Regions from separate parts of the Streptomyces sp. NPDC002564 genome, predicted to be linked through region 1. Evidence: riboswitches for the same ligand, from Rfam matches in the RefSeq annotation. Region 1 holds a riboswitch; the other holds the start of a gene.

Region 1 (7,501 bases):
GCCCGTCGGGCATTTCGGCGATCTGTACGTGGATGCGGCCCGGCGCGGCGAACGCCTCGTACACGTTCCACAGCGGGCAGGTGCCGCCGGTGCGGGAGAAGTGGAAGCCGGTGGCCGACTGCCGCTTGGAGAGGTTTCCCGCGCGGTCGACGCGGACGAAGGAGAAGGGCACGCCGCGCAGCCGCGGCCGCTGCAGGGTGCTGAGCCGGTGGCAGACGGTCTCGTAGCCGAGGCCGTAGCGGTCGGTGAGGCGCTCGATGTCGTAGCGGACCTCTTCGGCCGCCGCGTGGAAGGCGCGGTACGGCAGGACGAGCGCGGCGGCGAAGTAGTGGGCGATCCCGATGCGGGCCAGGGCGTGGGTGGGGGTGCCCGGCGGGAAGTCCTCCGCGGCCTGGCGGTCGAGGGTGTCGCCGTGTTCGAGTAGGGCGAGTTGGGTGGCCATGCGGAAGGCGCGCTGGCCGGGGCGCAGCCGGGCGGAGAGGTGCAGGGTGCGGGTCGTCGGGTCGTAGTGGTGCAGGCGCTCGCCGGTCTCGGCCGTCATGCGGACGCCGTGGGTGTCGGTGAGGCGGGCGGTCAGGGCGCGGGTGGCCTCGCCGGGCCGGATGCCGAGGTCGTCCGCCAGGTGTTCGGCCGCGAGGTCGGTGTCGTGGAGGTAGTTGCGGCGGCGGTAGAAGAAGTCCCGGATCTCCTCGTGGGGCGAGCGGGGCAGGTCCGGGGCCGCGCCGTCGCGGCCGTCGGCGGCCTCCGCGAGCCGCTCGGCGAGGTGCTGTCCGCGCCGGCCGAGGTCGAGCAGGACCTGTGCGAGGCCGGGCATCCGTGCCGCGAGTTCGGCGAGTTCGGACGGGGAGACCCGGGACTCGGCGAGCTCACCGGCGAGCGCCTCCCGCAGGTCCGCCACGAGCCGGGTCGCGTCGCGCTCCGAGAAGAAGCCGGGGTCGACGCCGAAGGTCTCCGTGAGCCGGAGCAGCACGGGCACCGTGAGGGGGCGCGAGTCGTGCTCCATCTGGTTGAGGTAGCTCGGCGAGATGGCCAGGGCGCGGGCCAGTTCGGCCTGGCTCATCCGGCGTTCCTCGCGCAGCCGCCGCAGCCGCGCGCCCGCGTAGGTCTTGCTCACCGTGGGGTCCTCCGTGGGGGCGACGAACGGGTGGCGGTCAGCGTACGGGAACAGGAGCGCCGCGCACCCTTCGCAATCTTGGCAATCCGGCGCCTGAAGATTCGCAGAAGTTGGCACGCTTCCACGATTGATGGCACTCAGTGCCAGTGCCAGAGTCTGAGTGCGGCCCACCGGATCCCGGCGGACGGCACCCGGTCCGGGACGCGATTCATGCCCTGACGTCGGAGATCCCGGCACGGGCGGCGCTCCGCACCCGGCAGCATTGCTCACCTTCGCCGCACGACGGGACGGTGGGCCGCATCCCCCGAACAGCATTCAACGACACACAGTGCCACCCCGGTTCGCCCGAGCAGGGGACCTTGGCAGCCCATACAGATCAACACACCCGACACAGTCGAGGAGACGGTGACAGAGATGGCAGAGGCGAGGAAGCAGGCGGCCGACGAGCTCGCGACGCGCTGGGCGACGGACCCCCGGTGGCAGGGCATCGAGCGGACCTACGGCGCCGACGACGTCGTCCGGCTCTCCGGCAGCGTCCGCGAGGAGCACACGCTGGCCCGGCGCGGAGCGGAGCGGCTGTGGCGGCAGCTGCACGACCTGGACTACGTCCACGCGCTCGGCGCGCTGACCGGCGGCCAGGCCGTCCAGCAGGTCAAGGCCGGACTCCAGGCGATCTACCTGTCCGGCTGGCAGGTGGCGGCCGACGCCAACCAGGCGGGGCACACCTACCCCGACCAGAGCCTGTACCCGGCCAACTCCGTCCCGCAGGTGGTCCGCAGGATCAACAACGCGCTGCTGCGCGCCGACCAGATCGCCACGAGCGAGGGCGACGACTCCGTGGACTGGCTCGCGCCGGTCGTCGCGGACGCGGAGGCGGGCTTCGGCGGTCCGCTCAACGCGTTCGAGCTGACCAAGGCGATGATCGCGGCGGGCGCGGCGGGCATCCACTACGAGGACCAGCTCGCCTCCGAGAAGAAGTGCGGTCACCTCGGCGGCAAGGTGCTCGTGCCGACCGGCCAGCACATCCGCACCCTCAACGCGGCACGCCTCGCGGCCGACATCGCCGACGTGCCGACGCTGATCGTGGCCCGCACGGACGCGCTCGCCGCCAACCTCCTCACCAGCGACGTCGACGAGCGCGACGCGGAGTTCGTGACCGGCGAGCGGACGGCGGAGGGCTTCTACCGGGTCCGGGCCGGCATGGCCCCGGTCATCGCGCGCGGCCTCGCCTACGCCCCCTACGCCGATCTCATCTGGGTCGAGACCGGCACGCCCGACCTCGCGCAGGCCCGGGAGTTCGCCGAGGCGATCCATGCGGAGCACCCCGACCAGATGCTGGCGTACAACTGCTCGCCGTCCTTCAACTGGAAGGCCGCCCTGGACGACGACCAGATCGCCAAGTTCCAGCGCGAACTGGCGGCGATGGGCTACAAGTTCCAGTTCATCACCCTGGCCGGCTTCCACTCCCTGAACCACGGCATGTTCGACCTGGCGCGCGGTTACGCCGAGCACGGCATGACGGCCTACGTCGACCTGCAGGAGCGGGAGTTCGCCGCGCAGGAGCACGGGTTCACCGCGGTGCGGCACCAGCGGGAGGTCGGCACGGGGTACTTCGACCTCGTGTCCACGGCCGTCAACCCGGCCTCCTCCACGACGGCGCTGGCGGGCTCCACGGAGGCCGAGCAGTTCCACTAGGCCGCGCCGCCCGGTCCGGCGGTCGCCCCCTCGAGTCGTTCCCCTCCCGTCACCGCTTTCAGGAGATCCGATGTCCAGCAGCGCTCTGGCGCACCGCGTCGACGTCCTCGGCCCCTCGGGGCACCGTCACGACGAGATCCTCACGCCCGCCGCACTGGACTTCGTCGGCCGGCTGGCCGGCGCCTTCGGGGAGCGGCGCAAGGAACTGCTCAAGGAGCGGCGCCGCCAGGCCCTGCGGCTCGCGGCGGGCGCCCCCCTCGACTTCCCGATGGTCACCTCCGCCGTGCGGGAGGACCCGGGCTGGCGCGTGGCGCCGCCCGCGCCCGGGCTCACCGACCGGCGGGTGGAGATCGCCGGTCCGCCCGACCGCCGGACGACCATCGACGCGCTCAACTCCGGGGCGCGGGTGTGGGTGGCGGACTTCGCGGACGCCACCGCTCCCACCTGGGACAACATCGTCGGCGGGCAGCTGAACCTGCTGGACGCCGTCGAGCGCCGCATCGACTTCACCACGCCGGAGGGCACGCCGTACCGGCTCGCCGAGCCGGACCGGCTCCCCACCCTCATGGTCCGCCCGCGCGGCTGGCACCTGACCGAGGACCACCTGGAGGCCGACGGAGAGCCCGTACCCGCCGCCCTGGTCGACTTCGGCCTGTACTTCTTCCACTGCGCCCGGCGACAGATCGACGCCGGCCGCGGACCGTACTTCTCCCTGCCGAAGCTGGAGAACCGGTACGAGGCACGGCTGTGGAACGACGTCTTCGTCGCCGCGCAGGACCTCCTCGGGATCCCGCGCGGCACGGTCCGCGCCACCGTCCTCATCGAGACGATCACCGCCGCCGTGCAGATGGAGGAGATCCTCCACGAGCTCCGCGAGCACGGCGCCGGACTCGGCGCGGGCCGCTGCGACTACCTGTTCAGCCTGATCAAGACCTTCGGACACCGCACCGACTTCCTGCTGCCCGAGCGCGCCAGGCTGACGACGACCGCGCCCTTCCTGCACGCCGTTACCGAACTCCTCGTGCGCACCTGCCACAAACGCGGCGCGCACGCCATCGGCGGGACGGCCGCCCAGGTGCCGTCCGGCGAACCGGACGCCGACCGGGCCGCGTTCGCCGCGGTCCGGCTGGACAAGGAGCGGGAGGCCGAGGACGGCTTCGACGGCTCCCGGGTCGCCCACCCCGGACTCGTACCGCTGTGCCGGGAGGTGTTCGACGCGGTCCTCGACGGGCGGCCGCACCAGCTCGACCGGACCCGGGACGACGTGGCGGTGACGGCCGCCGACCTGTTGTCGACGCGTCGTGTCGGCGGACCGCCCACCCCCGAGGGCGTGCGGTCGAACATCGCGGTCGCGCTCGGGTACTTCGCCGCGTGGCTGCACGGTCAGGGCGCCGTCGCCCTCGACGGGCTGATGGCGGACGCGGCGACCGCCGAGATCGCCCGGGTGCAGATCTGGCAGTGGCTGCGCCACCGGGTCGTGGACCGGGAGACGGTCCTGCGGCTGCTCGACGACGAGCTCGCCGCGCTCGGCGCCGCCTACCCGTGGGCGGACCTCGACGCGGCGCGGGGCATCTTCGAACGGTGCACGCTGGCGGTGGAGTTGCCGCAGTTCTTCACTCCGGACGCCGGTGCGCGCCACCTCGTCAGGAGCCACCGGGGGACCCAGGACGGCCCGGGCTGAGGGGCCCGGGCCCGGCCGCCGACCGAGGGGCCGGCGGCCGGTCGCGAGGGGCGGGCGGGAAGGCCGGAGTGTGCCGCCTTCCCGCCCGTCGCGCCCCGCCCTTCCCGCCCGTCGCACCCGCGAAGCACGCGGCGCACGTGTTCCAGCTCACCCTCCCAATGCCGGAGCGGACCGGGACCACCGGCGGGCAGGCCCTTAAGGTGATCAGTGCAGCTGGTTCGCCCCGCCCGCCAGACGGGAGCGTCGTAAGAGGGAACCCGGTGAGATTCCGGGACTGCCCCGCAGCGGTGAGCGGGAACGACCGCCGTCACACGCACTGGGACCGGAGTCCGGTCCTGGGAAGCGACGGCCACTAGGTGTCCTCCCCCGGAGGACGTGCCCGCGAGTCCGAAGACCTGCCCGCTGTCCGCGCCCGCACCAGTCGTGCGCGGATATCCCGGTGACCTCGAGGGCGGGTCGGCGCACACATCGGACGGAGCGACCACGCCGACGGCGTGCTCCCGTCCGGTCCGTCGCCCTTCGCGCTCTCGTCCCGTCCCCGGGATCTCAGGGATTCATCTCGCGAAGGAGATCTCCGTGACCAGCAAGTCCGCAGCCGCGGCAGCACGGGCCACCGTGTACGGCTACCCCCGTCAGGGCCAGAACCGCGAACTGAAGAAGGCGATCGAGGGTTACTGGAAGGGCCGCGTGGACGCCGACGCCCTCCGCTCGGCCGCCGCCGAACTCCGCCGCTCGAACTGGCGCGAGCTCGCCGACGCGGGCATCGGCGAAGTCCCCACCGGCGACTTCTCGTACTACGACCATGTCCTGGACACCTCCGTGATGGTCGGCGCCGTCCCCGCGCGCCACCGCGCCGCGGTCGACGCCGACGCCCTGGACGGCTACTTCGCGATGGCGCGCGGCACCCAGGACGTGGCGCCGCTGGAGATGACGAAGTGGTTCGACACCAACTACCACTATCTGGTGCCCGAGTTGGGTCCCGACACGGTCTTCCGGGCCGACTCCACCAAGCAGGTCGCCGAGTTCACCGAGGCCCAGGAGCTGGGGCTGACGGCCCGGCCCGTCCTCGTCGGCCCGGTCACCTACCTGCTGCTGGCCAAGCCCGCGCCCGGCGTCGCCGCCGACTTCGACCCGCTCACCCTCCTCGACCGGCTGCTCCCGGTGTACGCGGAGGTGCTAGCCGATCTGCGCGCGGCGGGCGCCGAGTGGATCCAGCTGGACGAGCCCGCCCTGGTCCAGGACCGCACGCCGGCCGAGCTGAACGCCGCCGAGCGCGCCTACCGTGACCTCGGGGCGCTCACCGACCGGCCCAGGATCCTGGTCGCCTCCTACTTCGACCGGCTCGGCGACGCCCTGCCGGTGCTCGCCAAGGCTCCCGTCGAGGGTCTCGCCCTCGACTTCACGGAGGCGGCCGCCGCCAACCTGGACGCGCTCGCCGCCGTCGGCGGACTGCCCGGCAAGCGGCTGGTCGCCGGTGTCGTCAACGGCCGCAACATCTGGGTCAACGACCTGGAGAAGTCGCTCAGCACGCTCGGCACGCTGCTCGGTCTCGCCGACCGGGTCGACGTGGCGGCCTCCTGCTCCCTCCTGCACGTCCCCGTCGACGCGGCCCTGGAGCGGGACATCGAGCCGCAGATCCTGCGCTGGCTGGCCTTCGCCCGCCAGAAGACCGCGGAGATCGTCACCCTGGCCCGGGGGCTTGCCGGGGGCACCGACACGATCTCCACCCAGCTCGCCGCGAACCGCGCCGACCTGGCGTCCCGGTCCGGCTCCCCCATCACCCGCGACCCGGCCGTCCGCGCCCGCACCGGGGCGGTCACCGAGACGGACGCGCGGCGCTCCCAGACGTACGCCGAGCGGGCCGCCGCCCAGCGCGGCAGCCTCGGCCTTCCGCTGCTGCCGACCACGACCATCGGGTCGTTCCCGCAGACCACCGAACTGCGCACCGCCCGCGCCGACCTGCGCGCCGGGCGGCTCGACGGCGCGGGGTACGAGGAGCGCATCAAGGCCGAGATCCAGGAGGTGATCTCGTTCCAGGAGAAGACGGGCATCGACGTGCTGGTGCACGGCGAGCCCGAGCGCAACGACATGGTGCAGTACTTCGCCGAGCAGCTCACCGGCTACCTGGCGACGCAGCACGGCTGGGTCCAGTCGTACGGCACCCGCTATGTGCGGCCGCCGATCCTCGCCGGGGACATCTCGCGCCCCGAGCCGATGACGGTGCGCTGGACGACATACGCCCAGTCGCTCACCGGGCGGCCCGTCAAGGGCATGCTCACCGGGCCGGTCACCATGCTCGCCTGGTCGTTCGTCCGTGACGACCAGCCGCTCGGCGACACCGCCCGTCAGGTCGCGCTCGCCCTGCGGGACGAGGTCGGCGACCTGGAGGCGGCGGGCACCTCGGTAATCCAGGTCGACGAGCCGGCGCTGCGCGAGACGCTGCCGCTGCGCGCCGCCGACCACCCCGCCTACCTGGCGTGGGCGACCGAGTCGTTCCGCCTCAGCACCAGTGGGGTGCGCCCGGACACGCAGATCCACACGCACATGTGCTACGCGGAGTTCGGCGACATCGTGCAGGCCATCGACGACCTCGACGCCGACGTGATCAGCCTGGAGGCGGCCCGCTCGCACATGCAGGTCGCCCGGGAGCTCGCCGCCCACGGCTATCCGCGCGAGGCAGGGCCCGGCGTGTACGACATCCACTCGCCGCGCGTGCCCAGCGCCGAGGAGGCCGCGACCCTGCTCCGCACGGGTCTGGAGGCGATTCCGGCCGAGCGGCTGTGGGTGAACCCGGACTGCGGTCTCAAGACGCGCGGCTGGCCCGAGACCCGCTCGTCCCTGGAGAACCTGGTCACGGCGGCCAGGACGGTCCGCGAGGAACTGCCCACGTCCTCCTGACCCCGGGCCGGAGCCGGGGGGGGGCCCCCCGGGGGCCGCCCCGCCCCCCGCCCCCCCGGGGGGGGCCCGCCCCCCGGGGCGGCCCCCCCCCCGGGGGGGGGGGGCGGCTCCGC
Region 2 (7,501 bases), 220 kb from region 1:
CCGGGGACGTAGAACACATCGGGGGCCGCCTTCTTGCTGACGACCAGGAGGCGGCCCGCCCGGACGATCGCGGCGGCCACCACGACGAGGGGCGTCGAGGACTCCGGCACACTCACTGACTGCATGCACACGATTCTGTCAGCCGTCCGTGGCGTCGCGATCAGCCGCCCCGTCAGCCCCGGGGCGGCGATCCCCCGCGTGCGCGGCGACGAACTCGGCGAACGAGCGCGGCGCCCGGCCCGTCACCCGCTCCACCGCCGGACTCGTCCGGTCCTCCGCACCCGCCGCGATCGCCTCGTCCATCCCGGCGAGCATCTCGGCGTACTCCACCGGCATCCCGGTGGCCGTCAGCCGGTCCCGCAGCACCGTCCGGGAGACGGCCCGGTGCCTGACCGGGCGGCCCGTGGCGCCGGAGAGCAGCGCGGCGGCGTCCGCGTAGCTCAACGCCTGTGGCCCGGTGACGAGATGGGCCGCGTTGTGGGCCCGCCCGTCCGTCAGGGCCCGCACGCCGACCTCCGCGATGTCGTCGGCGTCGACGAAGGCGATCCTGCCGTCGCCCGTGGCGGACACGATCTCGCCGCTCGCACGGATGCTCTCGGCGTGCGGATGGCGGCCGGTGAAGTTCTGCATGAACCAGGACGGCCGCAGCACCGCCCAGGCAGGGAACCGTTCGCGCAGCGCCCGGTACGCCTCCCCCAGCCCGCCGTCCGCCTCCGTGACGGCCGACGCGCCGAGCAGCACCACGCGTTCAACGCCGGCGCGGCGCGCCCGGTCCAGGAAGGGCAGCACGTGCGCCGCGGGGTCGGGGTCGGCGACGGCCGGGACGAGATAGACACCGCTGACGCCGTCGAGGGCCGGGGCGTGGGTCGCGGTGTCGGCCCAGTCGAAGCGCACCGCCGCCCCGTGCGGCGCGTCACCGCCCGGTCGCCGGCTCGCGACCCGGACCCGGTGGCCCCGTGCGGCCAGCCGGGCCGCGACCCGTCGGCCGGTGGTGCCGGTGCCCCCGGTCACCAGGATCGTGCCGTCCCCGGCCGGGCGCGCCTCGCCGCCGCTCATCGCGGGCTCCCCGCGAACGGCGCGTCGGTGCCGCCCGCGATCTCCAGGGCGGTCAGCGGGTTCCAGTAGTCGCGGTAGTGGGTGATCAGACCGTTCTTGACGGTGACGACCACGACGTACGTCATCTCGAAGGGCCTGCCGGTGCTCACGGACCGCCCCTCGGAGCGCATTTCGACGATGACGACATCGGGGTCGCGGGTGTGGTGGATCTCGACGTGGGGGATGTCCTCCAGGTCCATGTGGTCGGGGAACGCGGTCATGTAGGCGCGCACCGCCTCCTTGCCGTCGAGGCGGCGCGGGGCGCCGGGCGGGGCGAAGGGGAACTCGAAGACGCCGTCCTCGGCGACCAGCTCGACCCAGCCGTCGAAGTCCTTCGCCAGGAGGAGTTCGATGCCGTGCCGGAAGACGTCCTCGGGTCCGGTTCCCCGCGTGGTCACGTGCGTCATGGTGATGCCTTCTCACAGGTCGGCGTGCGGTCCGCGGTACGATGCGGACCAGCGGTCCGGATCGACTATACGGACCGACGGTCCGTTTTTCTAGTGGAGGCACCGTGACACCACCCCCGCGCAAGGAGCGGGCCGACGCCCAGCGCAATCGCGAGGCCGTGCTGGCCGCCGCGGACCGGCTGTTCGCCGAGCGCGGCGCCCCCGACCGGGTCTCCATGGACGACATCGCGACCGCCGCCGGGGTGGGCAAGGGCACCCTCTTCCGGCGCTTCGGCGACCGCGTCGGACTCGTCAAGGCGCTCGTCGAGCAGCGCACGGAGCGCCTGCGGGCCGACGTCGTCGCGGGCCCGCCGCCCCTGGGCCCCGGGGCCCCCGCCGAGGAGCGCGCCCTCGCCCTGCTGGACGCCCTGCTCCGCCTCAAGCTGGACACCCGCCCGCTCATGCTCGCCCTGGAGAGCGCGGGCAGCGGCAGCCCGTACCAGAACGACACCTACACGCTCTGGCACACGGAGCTCACCGCCCTGCTCGTCGAGGCCCGCGGCGAGAGGGACGCCGATTTCCTCGCCCACGCCCTGCTGGCCGCCATCCGCAGCGACCTGATCGAGCACCTGAGCGCACTCGACACCCCGCCGCGGCTCATCCACGACGGAGTGGCGGCCCTGGCGAGGGCGACGCTCGCCCGCCCGGCCTGACCCGGAGCCGCCGACGTTAGACCCTCTTACGAAACTTATTGACGCTCGCACGCCCTGGTGTTAGAACTTATAACGAACACGAAAGCCACTCACCAGCGCGCAGCGCGATGGAGGTCATCATGAACGCCGAAGCACTCGTCGAGGTCGTCCTGCCGGGCACCGTGGAGCCCGAGGGCCTGCAGATCCGGCACGGAGCCGTGCCCGCCCCGGGGCCGGGCCAGGTGCTGGTCCGGATGGAGGCGACCGGGGTGTCCTTCGCCGAGCAGCAGATGCGGCGCGGCCGGTACTACGACCAGCCGCCCTTCCCCTTCGTGCCGGGCTACGACCTCGTCGGCACGGTGCTCGCGACCGGTGACGGCGTCGGGCGGGACCTCGCGGGCGCCCGGGTGGCCGCCCTGCTCAAGGTGGGCGGCTGGGCCAGCCACGTCCTGGTCGACGCGGCCGACGTGGTGGAGGTCCCGCCCGGCATCGGGGCCGCCGAGGCGGAGACGCTCGTCGTCAACGGCATCACCGCCTGGCAGATGCTGCACCGCAAGGCGCGGGTCCGGGCAGGTCAGACCGTCGTGGTGCACGGCGCCAACGGCGGGGTCGGCTCGGTCCTCGTCCAGCTCGCCCACGCCGCCGGCGTGCGGGTGATCGGCACGGCCTCGGCGCGTCACCACGACGCGCTGCGCGAGCGAGGCGTCACGCCGGTCGACTACCGGGGCGACGACGTCGCGGCGCGCATCCGCGCACTCGCCCCCGCCGGGGTCGCCGCCGTCTTCGACCACATCGGCGGCCGGGGCATCGTCGACTCCTGGCGGCTCCTCGCGCCGGGCGGCACGCTCGTCTCGTACGGCAGCGCATCGACCCGCGACGACGAGGGCTCCAAGCAGTGGCCGGTGCTCAAGCTGCTCGGCCGCGTCTGGCTGTGGAACGCGCTGCCCAACCGCCGCCGCGCCTACTTCTTCAACGTCTGGGCGGGCCGGGCCCTGGCCAAGGACCGCTTCCGGGCCCGGCTGCGCGCCGACCTCACCGAGGTCTTCGCCGCCGCCCGCCGCGGTGACGTGACCGCGCAGATCGCCGCCCGGCTGCCGCTGGACCGGGCCGCCGAGGCCCTGCGCCTCGCCGAGTCCGGCACGGTCGTCGGCAAGGTCGTCCTGACCCCGTGACCCGGCACGGCCGCGCGCCGTCAGACGGGACGGGCCTCCTGCCAGACGTGCCCGCCCGCCCCCTGCTCCGCGAGCCACTCCCCCAACTCCGCGACGGCGCGGGCGTCGAGGAGCGCGGGATCGACCGTCGTCCGCAACTGGTGCGCCACTCCGGAGTCCCGCAGCAGGCGCAGACTGCGCAGCGCGGGAGCGGCGCTGCCCCGCGTTCCGGTGACACGGTCGTACGCGGCCGGCGCCGCCTTCACGTCGAAGCCCACCCAGTCGACGAGGCCCTCGTCCAGCAGCCCGGCGAAGCGGCGGGGAAAGGCGCCTCCCGTGTGCAGGGCGACACCGAACCCCAGGTCGCGCACCTCACGCATGGCCGGCGCGAGGCCCGCCTGCAGCAGCGGTTCGCCGCCCGAGAAGACCACGCCGTCCAACAGGCCCCGGCGCCGGACGAGATGGCCGGTCACCTCCGCCCAGTCGACGGTCGCGGGACCGCGCGGGTCCAGCAGCCCGGGATTGTGGCAGTAGCCGCAGCGCCAGGGACAGCCCTGGCAGAAGACCGTGGTGACCAGGCGGCCCGGCCAGTCGCAGGTCGACAGCCGGGCCCAGCCGCCGACGCGGATCACACCGCGGCTTCCTGGAAGTGGACGCGCTCGGCGTGCTCGCCCTTCTTGCCGATGTTGAAGGAGGAGACCGGCCGGTGGTAGCCCATCACCCGCGTCCAGACCTCGCACTCACCGCCGCACGTCGGGCAGGCGGGGTGTTCACCCGCCAGGTAGCCGTGCTCCGGGCAGATCGAGAAGGTCGGGGTCACCGTCAGATAGGGCAGCGAGAAGCGCTCCAGCGCGCGCCGCACGAGGGCACGGCAGGCCTGGGCGTCCGAGATCCGCTCGGACATGTACAGGTGCAGGACCGTGCCGCCGGTGTACATCGTCTGCAGGTCGTCCTGCATCTCCAGTGCCTCGAACGGGTCGTCGGTCCATCCGACCGGCAGTTGCGAGGAGTTGGTGTAGTACGGGTTGCCGTCCGTACCGGCCTGGAGGATGTCGGGGAAGCGGCGCCGGTCCTCCTTGGCGAACCGGTAGGTGGTCCCTTCGGCCGGGGTGGCCTCCAGGTTGTAGAGGTGGCCCGTCTGCTCCTGGAACTCCACCATCCGCGCCCGGACGTGGCCGAGCAGCCGGACCGCCAGCGCGTGCCCCTCGGCGCCGGTGATGTCGTGGGCGTCGTGCGTGAAGTTGCGGATCATCTCGTTGACGCCGTTCACGCCGATCGTGGAGAAGTGGTTGCGCAGCGTCCCGAGATAGCGCTTCGTGTACGGGTACAGGCCGCCGTCGATCAGGTCCTGGACGGTGACCCGCTTGATCTCCAGGCTGTCCCTGGCGAGCCCGAGCAGCCGGTCGAGCGCGTCGAGGAGCCCGGCCTCGTCGCCCGCGTGCAGATGGCCGAGCCGGGCGCAGTTGAGGGTGACCACACCGAGCGAACCGGTCTGCTCCGCGCTGCCGAACAGGCCGTTGCCGCGCTTGAGGAGCTCGGTCAGGTCCAGCTGGAGGCGACAGCACATCGAGCGGATCTGGTTCGGCGCGAGGTCGGAGTTGATGAAGTTCTGGAAGTAGGGCAGCCCGTACTTGGCGGTCATCGCGAACAACCGCTCGGCGTTCTCGCTCTCCCAGGGGAAGTCCGCGGTGATGTTGTACGTCGGGATGGGGAAGGTGAAGACCCGCCCGGTCGCGTCACCGGCCGTCATCACCTCGATGTACGCGCGGTTGATCAGGTCCATCTCGGCCTGGAGCTCCCCGTAGGTGAAGTCCATCTCCCGGCCGCCGACGACGGGTATGTCCTCGCGCAGGTCGGGCGGGCAGGTCCAGTCGAAGGTGAGGTTGGTGAACGGCGTCTGGGTGCCCCAGCGGGACGGCACGTTGAGGTTGTGCACCAGTTCCTGCACGCCTTGGCGGACTTCGTCGTAGGACATGGCGTCCTTGCGCACGAAGGGGGCCATGTAGGTGTCGAAGGAGCTGAACGCCTGGGCGCCCGCCCACTCGTTCTGCAGGGTGCCGAGGAAGTTGACGATCTGGCCGACGGCGGAGGAGAAGTGCCGGGGCGGGGCGGAGTCGATCTGGCCGGGGACCCCGTTGAACCCTTCGGTGAGCAGGGTGCGCAGCGACCAGCCGGCGCAGTAGCCGGCCAGCATGTCCAGGTCGTGGATGTGCAGGTCCCCCTCGCGGTGGGCGCGGCCGACCGCCTCGGGGTACACCTGGTCCAGCCAGTAGTTGGCGACGATCTTCCCGGCGGCGTTGAGGATGAGGCCGCCCAGCGAGTAGCCCTGGTTCGCGTTGGCGTTCACCCGCCAGTCGCTGCGGTCCAGGTATTCGGTCACCGAGTCCACGGCGTTGATGTGCGTCACGGTCTGCGTCACGACAGCCCTCCCACGAGGCGGTACGGAGATGGGTCCTCACCGCGCGAAGCTGCGCGGGAGGCGGTCGGCAGGGGTCGGGCTCGGACCGCCGTGCGGCCGCTCACCGTTGCGGGGCAGCCCCGGATTCGCACCGGGTTCCCTGATGTCCCGGCAGGCGCTGTGGGCGCCCGCCGAACCGACAGCCGAAACACTACATCTGGTACCAACAGCGACATGCCGGGCACAACATATTGAGTGACGAAGGGCCTTGAGGGAGGGACTTAGGGCCCGGCGGGATGCCGCCGGGCGGGTCGCCGCGGGATGCCGCCGGGCGGGTCGCCGTCAGAAGATGGACAGGCCCGTGAGCGTCGTGAAGCGGTCCAGCGCCGCCACGCCCGCGACCGAGTTGCCGCGCCGGTCGAGGCCGGGGCTCCACACGCACACGGCGCACCGGCCGGGCACCACCGCGATGATGCCGCCGCCCACCCCGCTCTTGCCGGGCAGCCCCACCCGGTGGGCGAAGTCGCCGGCCGCGTCGTAGGTGCCGCACGTCAGCATCACCGCGTTGACCTGCTTGGCGCGGCTGCGGGTGAGCAGCGTGGACCCGTCGGCCCGTATCCCGTGCCGGGCCAGGAACCCGGCGGCCAGCGCGAGGTCGCCGCAGGAGGCCGCGACGGCGCACTGGCGGATGTACTGGTCGAGGAGTTCGGGCACCGGGTTGGTGATGTTGCCGTACGACGCCATGAAGTGGGCCAGGGCCGCGTTCCGGTCGCCGTGGGCGGCCTCCGACGCGGCCACCTCCTCGTCGAAGCCGAGCGCGTCGTTGCCCGACTCGGCCCGCAGGAACGCGCGCAGGGCGCCGGAGGCGTCGCCGGTCAGGGTGTGCAGGCGGTCGGTGACGACGAGGGCGCCCGCGTTGATAAAGGGGTTGCGGGGGATGCCGTTCTCGTACTCCAGCTGCACCAGCGAGTTGAAGGGGTTGCCGGACGGCTCGCGCCCCACGTGCTCCCAGAGGGCGTCCTCCTCCAGGGACAGCGCCATGGCGAGCGTGAAGACCTTGGTGATGGACTGGGTGGAGAAGGGGTGCTGCCAGTCCCCCACGCCGTACACCGTCCCGTCGAGGTCCGCGACGGCCATGCCGAAGCGGTCCGGGTCCGCGGTGGCGAGCGCGGGGATGTAGTCGGCGGGGCGCCCGCGTCCCGGGGTGGCGGCGATCTCGGTCGCGATGCGGTCCAGGACCGGCTGGAAGGAGGCGGGCACACTGACTCACTTTGACTTCGTACGGTGATGCTTGCGCCACACCTTAACGTCACCGGAGCCCGCGGCGGGGAACGACGTCACCGACGGCGCGCACCGGCCCCCACCCCCCTGCTGACCTGGCCGGACGCCGCCCCAACAACTCGGTTGCCCGGCGCCGGGGACGGTGACAGGGTCTCGGCCATGCCTACCTTCCCCGCGCCCGACGGAACCGAGCTCGCCTATCACGTGTCCGGGGACGGAGGAGCAACCGGCGACGGCGGCTTCGGAGCCGCTCCCGTGATCTGTCTCCCCGGAGGGCCGATGCAGGCCTCCGCGTACTTCGGTGACCTCGGCGGACTCGCCGCGCACCGCCCGCTGGTCATGCTGGACCTGCGCGGCACCGGAGACTCGGCGGAGCCGGACGACCCCGCCTCGTACCGCTGCGACCGCCTCGTGGACGACGTCGAGGCCCTGCGGGAACATCTGGGCCTGGCCACGGTGGACCTGCTCGCGCACTCGGGCGGCACGAATCTCGCGGTC

Evidence for each region. Region 1 has a riboswitch for cobalamin ahead of metE (5-methyltetrahydropteroyltriglutamate--homocysteine S-methyltransferase). Riboswitches for the same ligand answer to the same signal wherever they lie in the genome.
Region 2: linked by a shared signal. The riboswitch ahead of ACFYXE_RS10845 (ribonucleoside triphosphate reductase) and the one ahead of metE (5-methyltetrahydropteroyltriglutamate--homocysteine S-methyltransferase) in region 1 are both predicted to bind cobalamin.

Annotation. Positions count from the first base shown of each region.
Region 1 covers NZ_JBIARE010000002.1:814,977-822,477, reverse strand. Annotated here, with positions in the region: gene ACFYXE_RS09880 (short-chain fatty acyl-CoA regulator family protein) at 1-1,114, opposite strand, end outside; gene aceA (isocitrate lyase) at 1,529-2,809, shown strand; gene aceB (malate synthase A) at 2,880-4,490, shown strand; cobalamin riboswitch at 4,688-4,908, shown strand; gene metE (5-methyltetrahydropteroyltriglutamate--homocysteine S-methyltransferase) at 5,067-7,388, shown strand.
Region 2 covers NZ_JBIARE010000002.1:1,035,903-1,043,403, reverse strand. Annotated here, with positions in the region: gene ACFYXE_RS10875 (NUDIX domain-containing protein) at 1-125, opposite strand, end outside; gene ACFYXE_RS10870 (NAD(P)H-binding protein) at 139-1,056, opposite strand; gene ACFYXE_RS10865 (nuclear transport factor 2 family protein) at 1,053-1,493, opposite strand; gene ACFYXE_RS10860 (TetR/AcrR family transcriptional regulator) at 1,607-2,194, shown strand; gene ACFYXE_RS10855 (medium chain dehydrogenase/reductase family protein) at 2,314-3,345, shown strand; gene ACFYXE_RS10850 (anaerobic ribonucleoside-triphosphate reductase activating protein) at 3,366-3,956, opposite strand; gene ACFYXE_RS10845 (ribonucleoside triphosphate reductase) at 3,953-5,743, opposite strand; cobalamin riboswitch at 5,792-5,938, opposite strand; gene ACFYXE_RS10840 (glutaminase) at 6,065-6,982, opposite strand; gene ACFYXE_RS10835 (alpha/beta fold hydrolase) at 7,163-7,501, shown strand, end outside.